Regions from separate parts of the Desulfitobacterium elongatum genome, predicted to be linked through region 2. Evidence: riboswitches for the same ligand, from Rfam matches in the RefSeq annotation. Region 2 holds a riboswitch; each other region holds the start of a gene.
The links. A riboswitch is a leader RNA that binds a small molecule or an ion and turns the genes downstream of it on or off. The one in region 2 is predicted to bind cyclic di-GMP.

Region 1 (4,098 bases), 290 kb from region 2:
TCTAGTGATTCCCGGACAAAATCTCCTGGTTGTAACAGTGCGTTCAAACAAATCCCTCCTCGATGCTTCTTATGCTAAGTCGCATCATTGTATGAATCCAATTAATCCCACCACCTCAAAATGTTAAGAATCTCATGCGGTTGGATTCCTATCAGTAATCGACGTTCTGAATAACGATTTATTGCTTTTGACAGGAAGAAGGAAAAACTGCACCTCCTCTTGTCAGACATAAATACTTTATCACATGTCTAACATTTGGGGTGCAGTTCAGAAGGGTGAGGGCTGTCCAAAGTTATCGACTATAATTGCTTAGCAATACTGTTTAACTCTTCAGCCATCGAAGTTATTTCTTCTATGCTCGCTGTTATCTCTTCTGTAGCGGCCGCTTGTTCCTGACTTGAATGTAAGGAACTTTCGCTCTTTTCACTTACTATTGTTACGTTAGCTTTAATACTATCTGTTAGCTTCTTGATTTTAGGAACTGTGCTCTTTGACTGTTCGGAGAGTTTTCGGATTTCTTCTGCAACAACCCCAAAACCTCTACCAGCTTCACCAGCCCTAGCGGCTTCAATAGCAGCGTTCAACCCAAGCATTTTTGTTTCATCCGCAATTTCCTTAATAAATACTGACACTTCATTAATTTCATCTGAAAGACTAGTTATTCCTTTGATATCTTTATTAAGTTCCTGCTCATTTGTATGTATTTGTGTTGCTGAGGCGGCTAATTGCTCTAAAGCAGCAGAAATTCCAGAGAGACCGTTATCTAGATTTTCGGACATATCACGCAACTGAGCTGCTGTCTTTTTTGGTATAACCATCCCAAAAGTAGCCACAACTTCATTTTCATTGTCTTCATCAAATAATGGATAACTTGCAACAAAAAGCGGTATCCCATACCTACTGGCATCAACCTCTGCTACTGTCATTTGCTTGGTTTTAATGGCTTTAAATGCATTATCGTCTTCTTTCAATTCGTCCCCAATTTGGTTAACTGGCAAATCAAATACTTTAGAAGACTGTCTATGGATATACTTCTGCAAGTCAGTCATATACAATAGAACACCTTCTGGAAACATCTCTGCCAGAATTGGGGCAAAATGATCAAATGCAGCATCAATAGGATGCAAAAGTGGATAATAAGTAGAAAAAGCTCCTATAGCATCTCCAGATTCATCAACTATAGGAATGGAGGTTACTAAAAACCTCATTCCAAATAAAGATCTCGGGACTTTCTCTGTTATTATCTTTTTTTGAGAAGCCGCTCTGCAAGCACTGGTTTCACTCCTAACCCTTGAACCCACACTTAAAACATCAATATCAAAAACATCAGAAGCATTTTTCCAAATTACTTTATCTCCTTCAGTAATCATATACATGGGTCTATTATGTACTGCCTTTGCTTGTACTTCAGCAAACATTTTTAAAGCATTCGATTCATTTACAGAAAGCATAATGCCAACTCTCTTTCATATTAAATTAGAATCTCATTTTTTAATTCTAAAGCATTCAATAATAGGATTAACCGTTGATTGATTTTAGCAATTCCATAGATACTATTTGCTCCAATGGTGGCAATCTCTGTGCTAAGCGTTTCAATTGCTTGTTCGTTAATTTTTACTACCTCAGAAACATCGTCAACAATAATTCCTAAATTGATTCCTTCTAATTCAAGTATAAGAAGCCTATGATCAATACCATTCCCCGATTGCGCAAAGCAGAATTTTTTCTTAAGATCAATGACCGGTATTACTTTACCTCGTAAATTAATAACTCCTTCCATGAAAGCAGATGTATTGGGTATTTTGGTGATTTTTGGTATCCGGACTATTTCCTTTGTGCAGAAAATATCAATACCATATTCTTGTTCCCCTAAGGTAAAAATAACAAATTGATTAATACCCAAAGATATACCTCCTACTCTATTTTTTTATAGGCCTCAATAACGGAATTTTTGTTGTTTTTCAAACCACCATTGTTCCCACTTGGCAATAAAAAAGTCGCTCTAATAAAGAGTGACAAAAATTGGTTTCGGTAACCTGGCAACCATCAGCATAACCTGGAAGGCCCAATAGCTTTGCGTCCTTGGCTTTAGCCAAGTTTGCCTTTGTCACATATATCGATTATAAAATCCGAAAATATAAGAATTTGTATAATATTTCTACATCAAGGATTATAATCCTTCATAAATATCAAAATTGTTTAATGAAGCATGGTGACAATTACTAACTAAAGTGTTAGTAATATTTAATAAAGGTAGTAGATTAAACTTATGACTTTATAAGTTTATGTGAATAAGAAGGATGGCAATTTTAATATAGGTTTAGTAGGAACAAAGTTAGTCCACTATGTATCAACTCTAAAATGGTGTTGCCTTATTGCTGAAAACTTTGTCTGCTGATTTGTCAGACAAGGTACGAAAAATACCGGATATTTAGGGTGCTTAATAAGAAAAATGGTTTACTCCACATAAATAAACAAAACCCGCAAATCCAGTGATATCACTGCTTTGCGGGTTTTCCCAATTTCTTATTTGGTCGGAGCGACACGATTTGAACATGCGGACCCTTTAGAACCTTTTAGCAACCTCTTGAGCCTTAGCGATTGCATTGGCTTTTATTTCTTCCGCTTTATCAGGTGTTGCATTTGCACCTTCTACAATAATAGATTCCTTATCGGTAATTCCAATAAAAGAGAGTATCGTATTGATATATTTATCTCCCATTTCAAGCCCAACAGCAGGGCCACTGGAGTATACCCCTCCTCTAGCTTGGATGTGAACAGCTTTTTTATCAGTTAGTAATCCAACGGGTCCATTCTCTGTATATTTAAATGTCTTACCTGCAATACAAATGTTATCGATGTAAGCTTTCATCTTTGGAGGTACTGTGAAATTCCAAAATGGGGTAACAAATATATACTTATCCGCGGCTAAAAACTGCTCTAATAAAGCATTCATTGCAGATATTTTCTTCTGCTCAACTGGAGTTAATCCGTCAAATGAACTACCCTTTGCAAATTTATCCCATGCGCTAAATACATCTTCATCAATTAAGGGAATATCCATTTTGTATAGGTCTAAATTGATAATCTCGTCATTGGGATTAGCGTTTTTGTATTCCTCAATAAAGGTACTTCCTACTGATAAACTGAGGGACTGTTCCTGGGATTTTGGATTTGCTGTAATATACAATACTTTTGACATTGCTGTATTCTCCTTTTCATTGTTGAACATCTTTTTAATAAAATTGAACATTTTCACCCTACCTTTAAATAAATTGCAATCTAATAACCGTTGAATAGTTCTATAGTTAGGTGGCGCCAACCTTACTTTCATAGATTAAGACGAAACTGATTCGAAAAAGATAGTGATCGAGTCAGAATAAAAAGGCCCATTGAGATAAAATTAAAATAGAAAATCTGGGTAAGGTAAGAAGGAATATTTCCACAGTAGGAGTTTTGTTTAATTTACGTTTAAAATTTTACTCAATCCCGGTTGGGCTTAATTTAAAGGAACCCATATTTTCATAGCCGTTTCCATCAGCTAACGACTTACGAAGCATCGTACGGGCCTTGTGCAAACGCCACTTCACCAGTTCAACCGATATATTTAAAATTTCAGCTACCTCTTTGGTGGAGCACCCACTGATTTCCCTGAGTGTATAGACTTCACGTTGTTGGACAGGGAGTTGAGAGATTGCTTTAAAGAGGATTTTCTTCATTGCTGTTTTTTGACACTTCTGATCGGGGTCTTGGCTTACTGCAGTATTAACTTCGATTTCTTCAGTTGGATTTTCCTTACGCACACAAGTTTTACGCTGATAATCGATCGTGGTATTAACAGCTATACGATATAGCCATGTCGAGATTTTGGACTGACCATTAAACGATTGCCTCGACTGAAACGCTTTTAAAAATGTTTCTTGGGTTAAATCTTGCGCGGTATGATAATCACCTGTCATTCCGTATATTAAGTTGATGATTTTAGTTTCATTCTCATTAATAATCTGTTCAAGCGAAAACTCATTTTCAAGATCGTCAGGGCCATATATATTTTCTCTGATATGCATCTGTAAATCCTCCTTACTGAAGTAAATTGCA
Region 2 (4,098 bases):
TGTATATCGAGCAGATTGCGGGATAGAATACCGGATAACAGTCCTTCCTCCTGAACCAATAACACATCCAATCCTGTATCTTCAAAAAGTTCTTTGGCCTCCCAAAGCGGCATTTCTGCAGGAATGATTACTGGTTCCTGGCACATAGCGTCGGCAACAATTCTATTGGGATGCGTTCTCAGTAAATCCTTGTATGTTATTACTCCAACCAGATTATCTGCGTCCATTACCGGACAACAACCATTTCCCGATTCCAATAGATATGACCTAATCTTGGACACTCCATCCAAAACATTAACCGCTGAAAATTCTTTAGAATAGATATTTGCAACTCGCTTCACGTTTATCATAAATCGATAGATTTGCTGACGTGCACAGTTATGTTGACATGGGCTTTAATAATCATGCTTGCGTCAACTATCCTTTCTCCCTCCTCAATAATAAATTGACTTAATTTTTCTTCCTCGATCATCTTGATAAGAGCATTGCGTACTACGATGGCCTCTATGACCGGGTGATTAACCTTAATGATTTTGTATTGATCTGGGCTAAGGACATCGACCATCCTTTTCACTGCCTCCGGACCGATAGGTGCATCTCGACCCACAATTAAAACGTCTTGCATGGGAGGCATTTCAAATTCAGTAAGGTGCATTTGAATCTCTGCTCTTTTGGGTTCTTTCACAATACCCACGGTAAGACCTCCATTTGAAAAATATATTTTAACCCTAGAATTAGTTTATCTCAAATAATCATTACCATTCTTAATAAAAAACACCGCCTGGCTGCGGTTCAACTCACAAACTCGTGAAGTGCAATTATGAATCACTCCAGACCAATTTTCAACACATTATTTGTATCATAATCCATAATCTACTATTTTTCAACTATTTCTGAAATTTTAATTCTTACCAGGAAGGCAGTTTGAATAATAGCCCCCACTAATTTTCATCTTAGCCGCATTTGGTCCAATCTCCGTTATAACCTCCCTTCTGTATTAAATTTCATATATAGACAATTTACGCTAAAGGCTTTATAATTTTTAAAACAATGGAAATATTTATCATACTATGAAGAGCAAAATTGTCGAAAGACAATGACGCAAAGCTAAAGGGTCTAATGCATTAGCAATGATAGCCAGCTGCCAGGAGATTTACTTCCTGGTATTTTATTTTTCTAATTGGTTACGTTTATTCCATTTACACCAAAGGTTTTGAACAAAGAATTAAACCACACTAAATTTGGAATGGATTCGCACGGGGTTAAACAGTTTGTATAACTGGGGGGTTAAACTTGAAGAAAATACTTGTGGCTGACGACGAAAGAGCCTTAAGGATGCTAATTACCGGAACATTGGAAATAGGTGACTTTTCAGTGGTTGAAGCCGATAATGGCATGGATGCTTGGAAAATAATTACCCAGGAAAGACTCGATCTTGTGATTCTAGATGTTATGATGCCGGGAATGACAGGTTATGAAGTTTGCCGATTGATCAAATCTACCCATGGACTGCAGAAAATTAAAGTAATAATCCTTACGGCTAAGGGACAGCAATCCGATAAAGAGGCAGCGCGGGAGGCACTTGCTGACTTTTATATCGCCAAACCGTTTAGCCCGGCCCAGCTGTTATCTATTGTGGAAGAGATTTTGGGAGATTAAAAAATATGAAGAGAAAAATCATATATAGAAACGTTTTAATGGCGGAACAACTGCGTAGGGAAAACGATGAACTGGCATACCTCAATGCTCAACTCATAAATAAACAAGCTGAGCTCCAGGAACAGAAAGCAATCGTCGAAGAACTCAATGCCCAATTAGAAAAGGAAAGCAACAAGAATCAAAAGCAAAAGGATACCCTGCAGGCGATCATCGACTCAATAGAGACCGGTATCGCCATGATTGATACTACTGGCAAAACAATCTTTATGAATAAGTTTTGGCGAAGGATCTTTCGTTACGATAATGGGAACGATGGTATGCATACTAGCTCGTGGGGCAATTTTGATGCCGACAGTTTAATCCGAAAGGTTGTTGCCGGGTCGACTAACGCCGAGCAAATACTAGCAAGGCTAAGTGAGTCGCTGGATAACTTTGATAAAAATTACCGAGAGGAATTAGAATATAGTGAATTTGCACATAGGTACTGCAGGATCTCTTCAGAACCTTGCCACTCCTCCGACAACCAAGCACTTGGACGGATTTTCCGTTTCCGAGATATTACTCGTTATAAGGAAATTGATTTACTCAAATCGGAATTGATCAGCACTGTGAGTCATGAACTGAGGACCCCAATGAGTAGTATTATGGGTTTTTCTGAACTGCTTTTGACTCGTCAGTTGTCACCGGAGCGTTCAAAGCAATACATTGAGATAATTCACGAACAAGCCGACCGATTAACAAAGCTCATTAGTGACTTCTTAGACATCCAGCGCATGGAAAGTGGCAAGCAAATCTTCGACAAGCAGCGCATCAATTTTGAAGAGGTCATTAGTCAAACAAGTGAATTATTTGGCAATACCGGAGAAAAACATAAGATTATTTTTAACTTCGACCAATTAGAACCCATTTTCATTTATGGTGATCGTGATAAATTGTTACAAGTAATGTCCAATCTATTGTCCAACGCCATTAAATATAGCCCCCGGGGAGGAGAAATTTCCATCAGAGTTCTAGTCCATGATGATATGCTTCAAGTCAGTATTACGGATCATGGTTTAGGGATACCTGAGGAAGCAAAAACAAAGCTTTTTGAAAAGTTCTTCAGAGTGAATAATAACGACCGCCGTGAAATTGGTGGGACAGGATTGGGGTTGGCCATTTGCAAGGAAATTATACAAGCTCATAATGGGATAATCTGGGTTGAGTCACTCTATGGCGTGGGAAGTACTTTCCATTTTACTCTTCCGATTGAGCAACCAGCTTCATCATGGTCTCAAAGCACCTTTATAATTAAAGAACACCCTATGATCAACGAATATGGAAAACATTCAATTCTGATTGTTGAAGATGATGAGAATTTAGCGAACCTAGTTGAAACAATTCTTAAAGAAGACGGTTTTACCATACATACTGTAAACAGTGGAGAAGAGGCCCTTAGATTAATTGATCAAGTTAATTACAAAATAATTATTTTGGATATCAAATTAGCCGGGAAGCTTACGGGATGGGATGTAGTAAAAGCACTTAAGGACAATAAGAAAACCAATCATATACCCGTAGTAATTTCCAGCATCTATGAAAACAATGGCGGATCTCTATCAAAAGATATAAGCGATTACCTTGTAAAACCATTTAAACCTGAACAACTTCTAAATGTCGTTCATAAGGTTATGAACGAGTCTGTCAAAGCCAAGATGTTTATGCACGGTGACGAAAGCTTAGATGAACATTTAGAAAAGATTTTAAGCCAGAATGGAATTAGAGTTAAAGAGATTAAAAGTAATGATAGCATTTTTATGATTACTTTGGAAGGTGACATTTACAATGGAACAAAGGAATGATGAATTACAGGAACTATTGAACAGGTCTCAACAGTTTTTCTTAGAAGATTTGCTGCCTAAGATTGAAAAAATAATCAGTTGGGTAAACATGCCTGCTAATCAATTATCTTCTGAAATGTTTGAGGAGATCTTACGACTGTTTCATTCATTAAATGGTACAGCCTCTACATTAGGGTTAGCACGGCTTTCGGAACTTGGTAAAGAGGGTGAAACATCGGTAAAGGATTTTATGACCGGTGATCACCCAAAAACAGGCTTTGCGGAGGTAATTACTACATCCCTTAATGAAATCCTGCATCTGCTTATTAGTACTCGGCCAAGCAGCAATGATGTGGTATCAGGTCAAAAATTTTTGAATTATACAAATATGCCCGAAGCAGGTAAGATCCTTTTAATTGATGATGATATCACTGTCCTAAATATACTCGAAAGCATTTTTACGAGCGAGGGATATACTGTATATATTTGCGATGATTCACAAACTGCGATGGATATTATTGCACTAAGCAAACCTGATCTTATATTATTGGATATATTAATGCCCAAGGTAGATGGATATGAGATTCTAGCTAGAATTAAGGAAAAACCCGATTACTCG
Region 3 (4,098 bases), 1.6 Mb from region 2:
GGGGAGGACTCCAAAGAGAGTGCGGCCAGTCAGCATGAGATCCAGGCGCTTTTGATAATATTTTTTATCCAATAGAAAGTACTCTTGCTCAGCCCCTACGGTAGCGGTGACTCGAGTACTGGAGGTATTTCCGAATAAGCGGACGATACGTAGGGCTTGTTTAGAAAGTGCTTCCATGGAACGAAGAAGCGGGGTCTTTTTATCGAGAGCTTCGCCTGTATAGGAACAGAAGGCGGTAGGAATACAGAGGATGACCTTTCCTGCATCTTCACGCAGAAAGGCAGGTGAAGTACAATCCCAAGCTGTATAACCTCGAGCTTCGAAGGTTGAACGTATTCCCCCATTCGGGAAGGAGGAGGCATCGGGCTCCCCTTTGATGAGCTCTTTGCCGGAGAACTCCATGATGACGCGTCCATCGTCAGTTGGGGAAATGAAGGAGTCATGTTTTTCCGCTGTGAAACCTGTCATAGGTTGGAACCAGTGGGTGTAGTGCGTGGCCCCTTTTTCAATGGCCCAGTCTTTCATTGCATTAGCGACGACCTCAGCAATCTCTGGTTTAAGAGGCAGTCCTTCGTCAATCGTTTTTCGTAATGCTTTATACGTGTATTTGGGTAGTCGTTCTCTCATTGCCGCGTCATTAAAAACGTTCAGTCCAAAGATATCCATCTCATTTTCCTCCCTAATTTCTGTTAACAAAAAACAGAAAAAGGCCCTCAATAGGATTCCCTTGATCAGAAATCTCTAAAGAGCGCCTTTGCTCTTCGAAAGCCTTATTGATAGGCTAACATATTTCTTGAAAAAACTCAAGAATTGACTTGCAAAATAGATTAACAAAATATTAGTGAGCGCATCTAAGGAACAAACGGCTAGTGCAATTAGAAGTGGCGAAAACGGCGGAACAGCTTAATAGTACCTCAGAAGAATGTATCCAGTTGCAATGATTACCGAGACAATCATAAAGGGAAAACCTATTTTTAAGAACTGCTTATAGGTAATAGGTAAGCCATTCTTCTCAGCAATTCCTGCGACAATAACATTGGCTGAGGCACCGACTAAGGAACCGTTTCCACCGAGGCAAGCACCAAGGGCCAAAGCCCACCACAAGGGCTTTATTTCCTCAGGGCCGAAATCACCGAGGGTCCCTAGTTTTTGAATAAGTGGAATCATGGTTGCCACAAAGGGAATGTTATCCACAAAGGCAGAGAAGATTGCGGAAATCCAGAGGATGAGTATGGCCATCAGGAAGGGATCGCCACCGGTTAAGCCTATGCTCCAATTGGCAACTCGGTCAAGAACTCCCACTTCAACAAGTCCTCCGACCAAGATAAATAATCCGGCAAAGAAGAAGATTGTAGGCCATTCGATCGCTAAAAATACCTCTTCAGGCTCTTCGTGACTGAGGATCATCAAGAGCATCGCGCCTGTCAGAGCAATCGTTGCACTCTCAACGTGGAGAACAGAATGGAGAATAAAACCAAGGATAGTCAATCCAAGAACGAGAAGAGACTTCTTCAGTAAAGCCCAATCCTTGATATAGTCTAATTCATTTTGTTTCATCAACTGTTCAATTGACTCTTGATCCGTAGTTAATTCGCGGCGATAGACAAAGTAGAAGCCAAGGAGTGTAACGGCGAGAATAATAATTACTGGAGGAGCTAAGTTTAGGATAAAGTCGCCAAAGGAAAGTCCAGCAGGTCCGGAAATCATAATATTAGGGGGATCCCCAATGAGGGTAGCTGTTCCACCAATATTACTGGCTAGAATCTGAGTGAGCAGAAAGGGAGTTGGATTAATTTTCAAGGTATCAGCAATGGCAATAGCGACAGGGACAATCAGAAGAACCGTGGTTACATTGTCGAGAAAAGCAGATAATATAGCAGTGAGTAAGGAAAGCGCTAGCAAAAGTTTGGTGGGATTTCCTCCCACCTTTTTAGCAACCCAGATAGCCAGAAAACCAAAGACACCAGAGCGTCGGGTGATATCGACAATAATCATCATCCCTATGAGGAGACCCAGTGTATTCCAATCAATATGATGAATCGCAGTTTCTTGTGATAAAACTCCAAACAGGACGAGGAGTGCTGCACCAGAGGCCGCTGCAACGGCACGAGGAATCTTCTCGAAGACAATAAAAGTATAGGCGACTAGGAAAATTACACAGGTTAGTATGAGCGTCATAAGAAACCTCCATTTTACGATTATATTATTTTAACAGGAATTGTGTTGCTGCAGCTCTTTAAGCTAAGTTTATCCTCCTTTCAATCAGACTAATTCTTAAAAAACAAAAATAGAAAGAGAGCAGTCCAATAAGGAACTGCTCTCCCCTGAGAAGTTCAAAGACTTGTAGCTTGGCGATCCTAGCTGATGTTAGTTATTCATGCAGCCGTAGACCCATAGCTTTAGCGTCCTTCGCTTTCGCGAAGTTTACCCCAACACAAGAACACGTTTTCAATTATTAAAGGCACTTTCATTATACCATAAAATGTCGATGTCGCTCAAGTTATACGATTTTTTGGTTTAAAACCTAGACGAACGTAATCCTTATTCTAGAAGTAAAACAAAAGAAGATAACCCGTAGAAATAACAATAGACACGAGCATTAGTGGAAAGGCTAGTTTCATAAAACCGGCGAAGGTCATTTTATAGCCATTCTTCTCTGCTAAACCTGCCACAATGACATTGGCTGAAGCTCCAATAATCGTTCCGTTTCCACCAAGGCAGGCTCCAAGTGATAAGGCCCACCAAAGCGGTTCGAGGGCTTCTGGGGTCATTCCGCCAAGGGTTCCCATTTGATGAATTAACGGAATCATCGTAGCGACAAAGGGAATATTATCGACAAAGGCGGAGGCAATGGCTGAGAGCCATAGAATGAGCATTCCCGTGAGTTTGAAGTTCCCGGCAGTTACATTGAGTGCCCATTGAGCAAGTCGGTTAATTAACCCGGTCTCAACTAAACCACCGACGACGATGAATAGCCCTGCAAAAAAGAAGAGTGAGGGCCATTCAATTGATAGGAATATATCTTCTGGTTCCTCCTTTGAAATGAGCATCAAAAGAGCTGCGCCAGACAGGGCAATCGTGGCGGACTCTAAATGCAACATCTGATGAAGTATGAATCCAAGGATTGTCAAACCAAGAACTAAAAGACTCTTTCTTAAGAGCGCATAATCTTTGATCTCTTCAAGAGGGTTAACTTGCGTAACTTTTTGTTTCACCTCGTCACTCACTTTTAGTTTATTGCGATAGAGAAAATAGAAAATTAGCATAGTGACGATATGTATGACAATAATCACAGGAGTTAGGTTGACTAAAAAGTCCATAAATCCAAGATGAGTTTGACTTCCAATCATGATGTTGGGTGGATCCCCGATTAATGTGGCTGTTCCGCCAATATTGCTCGCTAAAATCTGACTCATGAGGAAGGGGATTGGGTTGAGTCCCATAGCTCCTGCGATAGTGAAGGTAATGGGAACAATAAGTAAAACCGTGGTGACATTGTCAAGGAAGGCCGAAAGAAGTGCTGTAATCGTAGCTAAAGAAATTAATATCCGGATTGGTTCACCTTTCGAAATCTGAACTGCTTTTACCGCTAAGTACTGGAAAACACCCGTCTTCCGAGTAATTCCTACGATAATCATCATTCCGATCAATAGGCCGAGTGTATTCCAATCAATATGTTCGATGGCCACTTCCTGGGAAAGAACGCCTATAAGGATTAAGATCATCCCGCCCAACAAGGCTGCAATGGCACGATGAACCTTCTCAGACATGATAAGAGCATAGGTTAGGATAAATACGACAAGTGCAATGCTCGCCAAATGATTCACTCCCCTTTAAGTGCTTAGACCTTCCGTATATTTTACCTCAGACAAACGGGTATGAAAAGGGAAAATCTGCTTAGATCCAAATTAACTTGGTTTCAAACAATGTAAATCCTTCATAATGCTAATCATTATTTAAATATAACCTAGCTTGCCTCGTTGGGTTGCGTTTTATTTAAGTTGATTAGGTGTATAGTTTTCTTCCTTTAGAGGATAATAATTTTGTTTACTTTATCTTGTAAAGGAGGTTAAGCTCTTGTTTAAACACATCAAAGAT
Region 4 (4,098 bases), 2.4 Mb from region 2:
GGCAGCAATAAAGACATTCACGTGGACTTCCGCTTGATCGCGGCGACCAATATAGACCTTTTTCAACTGGTGCAGGAAAAGAAATTTCGCGCTGACTTATATTACCGGCTGGAAACTCTGGAATTGGATCTGCCGCCGCTCCGGGAACGAGACAAGGATATTTTGCTGATTGCGAACCATTTCCTTGAGAAAATCTGCGAAAAAGAGGGGCGCGCACCGCTCAAACTGAATAAAGAGGTGGAAGCGTTCTTGCTCAATTACGCCTGGCCGGGGAATGTTAGACAGTTGAAAAACGCCATGCTTTACGCTGCAAATATTTGTGAGGGGCAAGTGATCAAGCCGCAGGATATGCCTGCAAGCGTATATAGAAATTTGGATATGCCGCGGCCAAATGAAAAGTTAGGGAAGTTCCAGTCCTTTTCCTCTTTACAAGAAACGGAGGAAGAAATGATAAAAAAAGCCTTGTCTTTAACCGGGAATAATGTGCGTGCCGCCGCGAGCATATTGGGCTTGAGCAAGACTACCCTATACCGTAAGATAAAGGATTATCATATCGATATTTAAGGGTTGGGGGAATTGGCATTTTAGTTTAGCAAAGCGAAAGCTTTTCAGCATATTCTCAGCCAACAACTCGGGGAAGTCATTCCTCGGGTCATTTTTTTGTATATCAGAAAGTATAACTTTCACGGTACACAAGGGCAACCAACGACTTCGCCTTTCTGGATGAGTGCTTAAAAGGTTCGGCGAAGCCGGGTTTTCTTTGAACTTATTTTAGTCAATTCTAATATTATTTTTATATAGTTTCGCCAGGACAAGGCCATAGATTGATGCAGTAATTGTATTTGATGCCACAGTATATGGTGGAATAATCATAAGATCATTTACCTTAAATAAAAACGTTATTGAATAAGTAAGCAAAAAAATTGTAAGTCCAAAGAGAATACCCTTGAACATATGATTTTGTGTTCTAATCAAAGGAACGATATATACATAAAGTACTCCACACATGCCAGTAAAACCTAAGTGGATGATTAACGCCAAAATGCTATCAAAAGTATTCATCGGTTTGTTCCCATAAACGATAATTGCCATAAAATCAAGGTATCGTAGAGTAGCAATATTTAAGACGTAATAAGATATAAGATTTAGAACATTCATGATTAAACCAGCTACCACACCAGAATAGAAACCAAAGGTAAAGCGATCTTTCAAAGTCATCACCCTTTCTTAAGTATTATTTAATAAATTCATCGTAAGTATTCATACAGTGCTTTCTCACGTCTGTATTCATGATTGTAGCGGTGCTATTAGGCAGGTAAGGAGATAGTTAGATAAGTAAACCAGGCGTAAAGCCTGGTTAAATAAACTTATTACCATATCCAGAGCAAACAATCTATATGTATTCTATGTATCTGGCTTTATGGCCAAAATTACGGGCAGATGTCTTGAAAAATACTTTACTTTAAAAAAACAAAAATGTTTTTTTCTGAATTAACTTAAAGTAAACTATGTTATAATCGTATTTAAAGTTATTTATCCTAATTTAAAGCTCAAAAGCATCGACAATGGCAAACTTGGCGAAAGTCAAGGACGCAAAGCTATGGGTCTTCTAGTTTATAAAAACTAATGACTGCCAAGCCGCCGAATTTGCTCTATTTTAAGAAGTTGTCGCCATGCTTACTTTTGCATGGCGATTTTTTTTGTGAAAGGAAGGTTTAATTGCGACAGTTAAGTATCAATCGAATCAACAAAGGAGATGTACTAGGACGCACCATCTATTCCCATGATGGACGTGTCTTGCTTGGTAGAGGAGTTGCTCTTAGCGACTTGTATACAAATCGGTTGCGGGATTTGGGCATTAACATCATTTACATAGACGATGAGGAAACAAAGGATATCCAAATTGAGGATGTGATTTCTGAAGAACATCGACGAGAAGCAATGATCTCGCTAGAGCATTCCGCTGAAGCCGTCCGGATTGGAAAAGACTTTGATGGCTTTAAAATTAAAAAAGCTGTCAATAATATTATTGAGGACATTTTCTCACAAAAAGATATTTTTTTAAGTCTTGCTGACATGCGAAGTTATGATAACCAAGTTTTTGCTCATTCCGTGAGTGTTTGTGTATTAGCAACGATTTTAGGAAAAGCGGCCGGTCTGGAGAAAGAGAATTTAGAGGCTTTAGCAATAGGAGCCTTGTTTCACGATATTGGAACGATAAAGTTACCGAAAGAACTCCTATGCAAGAGAGAACCTTTTACACCAAAAGAACTTGAACTGTATAAGACACACACAGAAGAAGGATTTGAAATTCTCCGAGTCAAACGGGAATTAAGTCTCTTGAGTGCTCACATCGCATTTCAGCATCACGAATGGATGAACGGAACGGGATACCCTCGTGAACTTGCGGGCGACCGTATCCATAACTTAGCGCAAATTGTTGGGTTGGCAGATTTCTATGATAACTTAGTAAATGATAGTCCAGGGAGTTCTCGAATTTTACCGTATGAAGCAATTGAAGTTGTCATGGGAGCAGCAAATAATTTCTTCCCACATGACCTTGTCGTTACCTTCTTAAAGCATATAGCAGCATATCCAACAGGATGTACGGTAAAGCTCAATACGGGTGAGATTGGGATTATCGTTGATCAAAACAGAAGTTTGCCTATGCGTCCTATCGTCAGAGTGTTACTAGGTAACGAAGAGCTATCATCTGTCAAAGCAAAGGAATATAATTTAGTTGAGGAACGAACAGTCTTTATAGAATCTATTCTCGAGTAATAGGCGCACTGCACGACAGAGGCCTAGACAGTAGCTACTTCCCAGGATAAGGGGAGGTACCTATTGTCTAGGCCTTTATTTTTATCGATTTGGCAACAAAGAACGTGCCCAAAACGTGCTCAAAGACATAAAAAAAGTTATATTGAGGTAGAAATAGGTAAATAGCAGTACAATAAAAAACACCGCAAAGGCTTGCGGTGTCTAGGTTTCTTTTGGCAGGGGATGCAGGAGTTGAACCCACACTAACGGTTTTGGAGACCGCTGTTCTACCATTAAACTAATCCCCTAGGTCATCTAAAATGAATGAATAGTGACAAAAGCTATTATACTTGAAGGTGGGTTATGTGTCAACAGACGTCATAGAAGTTATAGATAAAAACTTGAACAAAAACTAAGAAAAGTTATGTGTTAAAGAATTATATTTCCCCCAAACGAAAATATCAAAAATAAGAGGACAAATAGAGGACTAATATGTAAGAAATACTTATAATAATCCTATGAGGTTTTTAAGCAGGATTATAACTATAAAAAAAGAATACGATAACAATGACTGTAACAGTGCGAAAAATGTATGGGGGGTGGATCGCACGTATATAGATTTACACGTCCATACCGAAGAGTCCGATGGCTCGCTTTCTGTTCGTGACGTGATTCGTGTCGCGGCTGAACAGGGAATTCGTGTTCTTTCCTTAACAGATCATGAAACCACAAACGGAGTCGTAGAAGCAGTAAAGTTAGGAGAGAGACAGGGCATTCACATAATTCCAGGAGTTGAGCTTGTCACAGCGTATAGGGGCCGAGAAGTCCATCTGTTGGGCTATTTTAAGCCAGAGTCGATGAAGAATCAAAGCTTTCAGTCCCGTCTTAAGGAACTCAGACTTCATCGGACAGCTTTAGCGTATGAAATGGTTAATCGTTTACAAAGGGATGGCTTTACCTTGAAGTGGGCTGAAGTGGAAGATATGGCGAGCTCAGAAGGTGCAGTGACGAAAGGACATATCATGCGAGCACTTCATGAGCATGAGCACGGAAATATTCATTGGCCAAGTATTGCAAAGCTTTTTCAGCCATACGGAGTCGCCTATTTACCCTTTTTAGAAAATCCTTTTGAAGCAGCTGTTGATTTTATTTATGAATGTGGTGGAGTCCCTGTTCTCGCCCACCCTGGATTACTCAAGGATAATCAGCTCGTGCAAGAGCTTTTATCCCTGCGACCTATAGGGTTAGAAGTTTATTACGGTTACTGGGAAAAACGTGAAACCCTGATAGAGGACTATGAGAAGTTAGCAAGGGAAAAGGCTCTATTCTCAACGGGCG

Region 1: another riboswitch for cyclic di-GMP. It lies ahead of ACZ42W_RS01370 (chemotaxis protein CheW); the one in region 2 lies ahead of ACZ42W_RS02670 (response regulator transcription factor).
Region 3: another riboswitch for cyclic di-GMP. It lies ahead of ACZ42W_RS18115 (ArsB/NhaD family transporter); the one in region 2 lies ahead of ACZ42W_RS02670 (response regulator transcription factor).
Region 4: another riboswitch for cyclic di-GMP. It lies ahead of ACZ42W_RS13980 (HD-GYP domain-containing protein); the one in region 2 lies ahead of ACZ42W_RS02670 (response regulator transcription factor).

What each region holds. Positions count from the first base shown of each region.
Region 1 is NZ_AP038772.1:301,083-305,180, reverse strand. Features, by position in the region: gene ACZ42W_RS01380 (DUF2935 domain-containing protein) at 1-47, opposite strand, end outside; gene ACZ42W_RS01375 (methyl-accepting chemotaxis protein) at 300-1,451, opposite strand; gene ACZ42W_RS01370 (chemotaxis protein CheW) at 1,472-1,903, opposite strand; cyclic di-GMP riboswitch class I at 2,028-2,113, opposite strand; gene ACZ42W_RS01365 (FMN-dependent NADH-azoreductase) at 2,567-3,202, opposite strand; gene ACZ42W_RS01360 (RNA polymerase sigma factor) at 3,480-4,067, opposite strand.
Region 2 is NZ_AP038772.1:594,990-599,087, reverse strand. Features, by position in the region: gene ACZ42W_RS02685 (GGDEF domain-containing protein) at 1-227, opposite strand, end outside; partial or broken gene ACZ42W_RS02680 (hypothetical protein) at 237-350, opposite strand; gene ACZ42W_RS02675 (hypothetical protein) at 347-694, opposite strand; cyclic di-GMP riboswitch class I at 1,067-1,149, shown strand; gene ACZ42W_RS02670 (response regulator transcription factor) at 1,294-1,659, shown strand; gene ACZ42W_RS02665 (ATP-binding protein) at 1,665-3,500, shown strand; gene ACZ42W_RS02660 (response regulator) at 3,484-4,098, shown strand, end outside.
Region 3 is NZ_AP038772.1:3,813,815-3,817,912, reverse strand. Features, by position in the region: gene ACZ42W_RS18120 (glutamine synthetase III family protein) at 1-666, opposite strand, end outside; gene ACZ42W_RS18115 (ArsB/NhaD family transporter) at 904-2,178, opposite strand; cyclic di-GMP riboswitch class I at 2,340-2,439, opposite strand; gene ACZ42W_RS18110 (ArsB/NhaD family transporter) at 2,547-3,770, opposite strand; gene ACZ42W_RS18105 (manganese catalase family protein) at 4,078-4,098, shown strand, end outside.
Region 4 is NZ_AP038772.1:3,003,403-3,007,500, reverse strand. Features, by position in the region: gene ACZ42W_RS13990 (sigma-54 interaction domain-containing protein) at 1-564, shown strand, start outside; gene ACZ42W_RS13985 (hypothetical protein) at 772-1,212, opposite strand; cyclic di-GMP riboswitch class I at 1,558-1,646, shown strand; gene ACZ42W_RS13980 (HD-GYP domain-containing protein) at 1,720-2,781, shown strand; tRNA gene ACZ42W_RS13975 (tRNA-Trp) at 2,995-3,068, opposite strand; gene ACZ42W_RS13970 (PHP domain-containing protein) at 3,360-4,098, shown strand, end outside.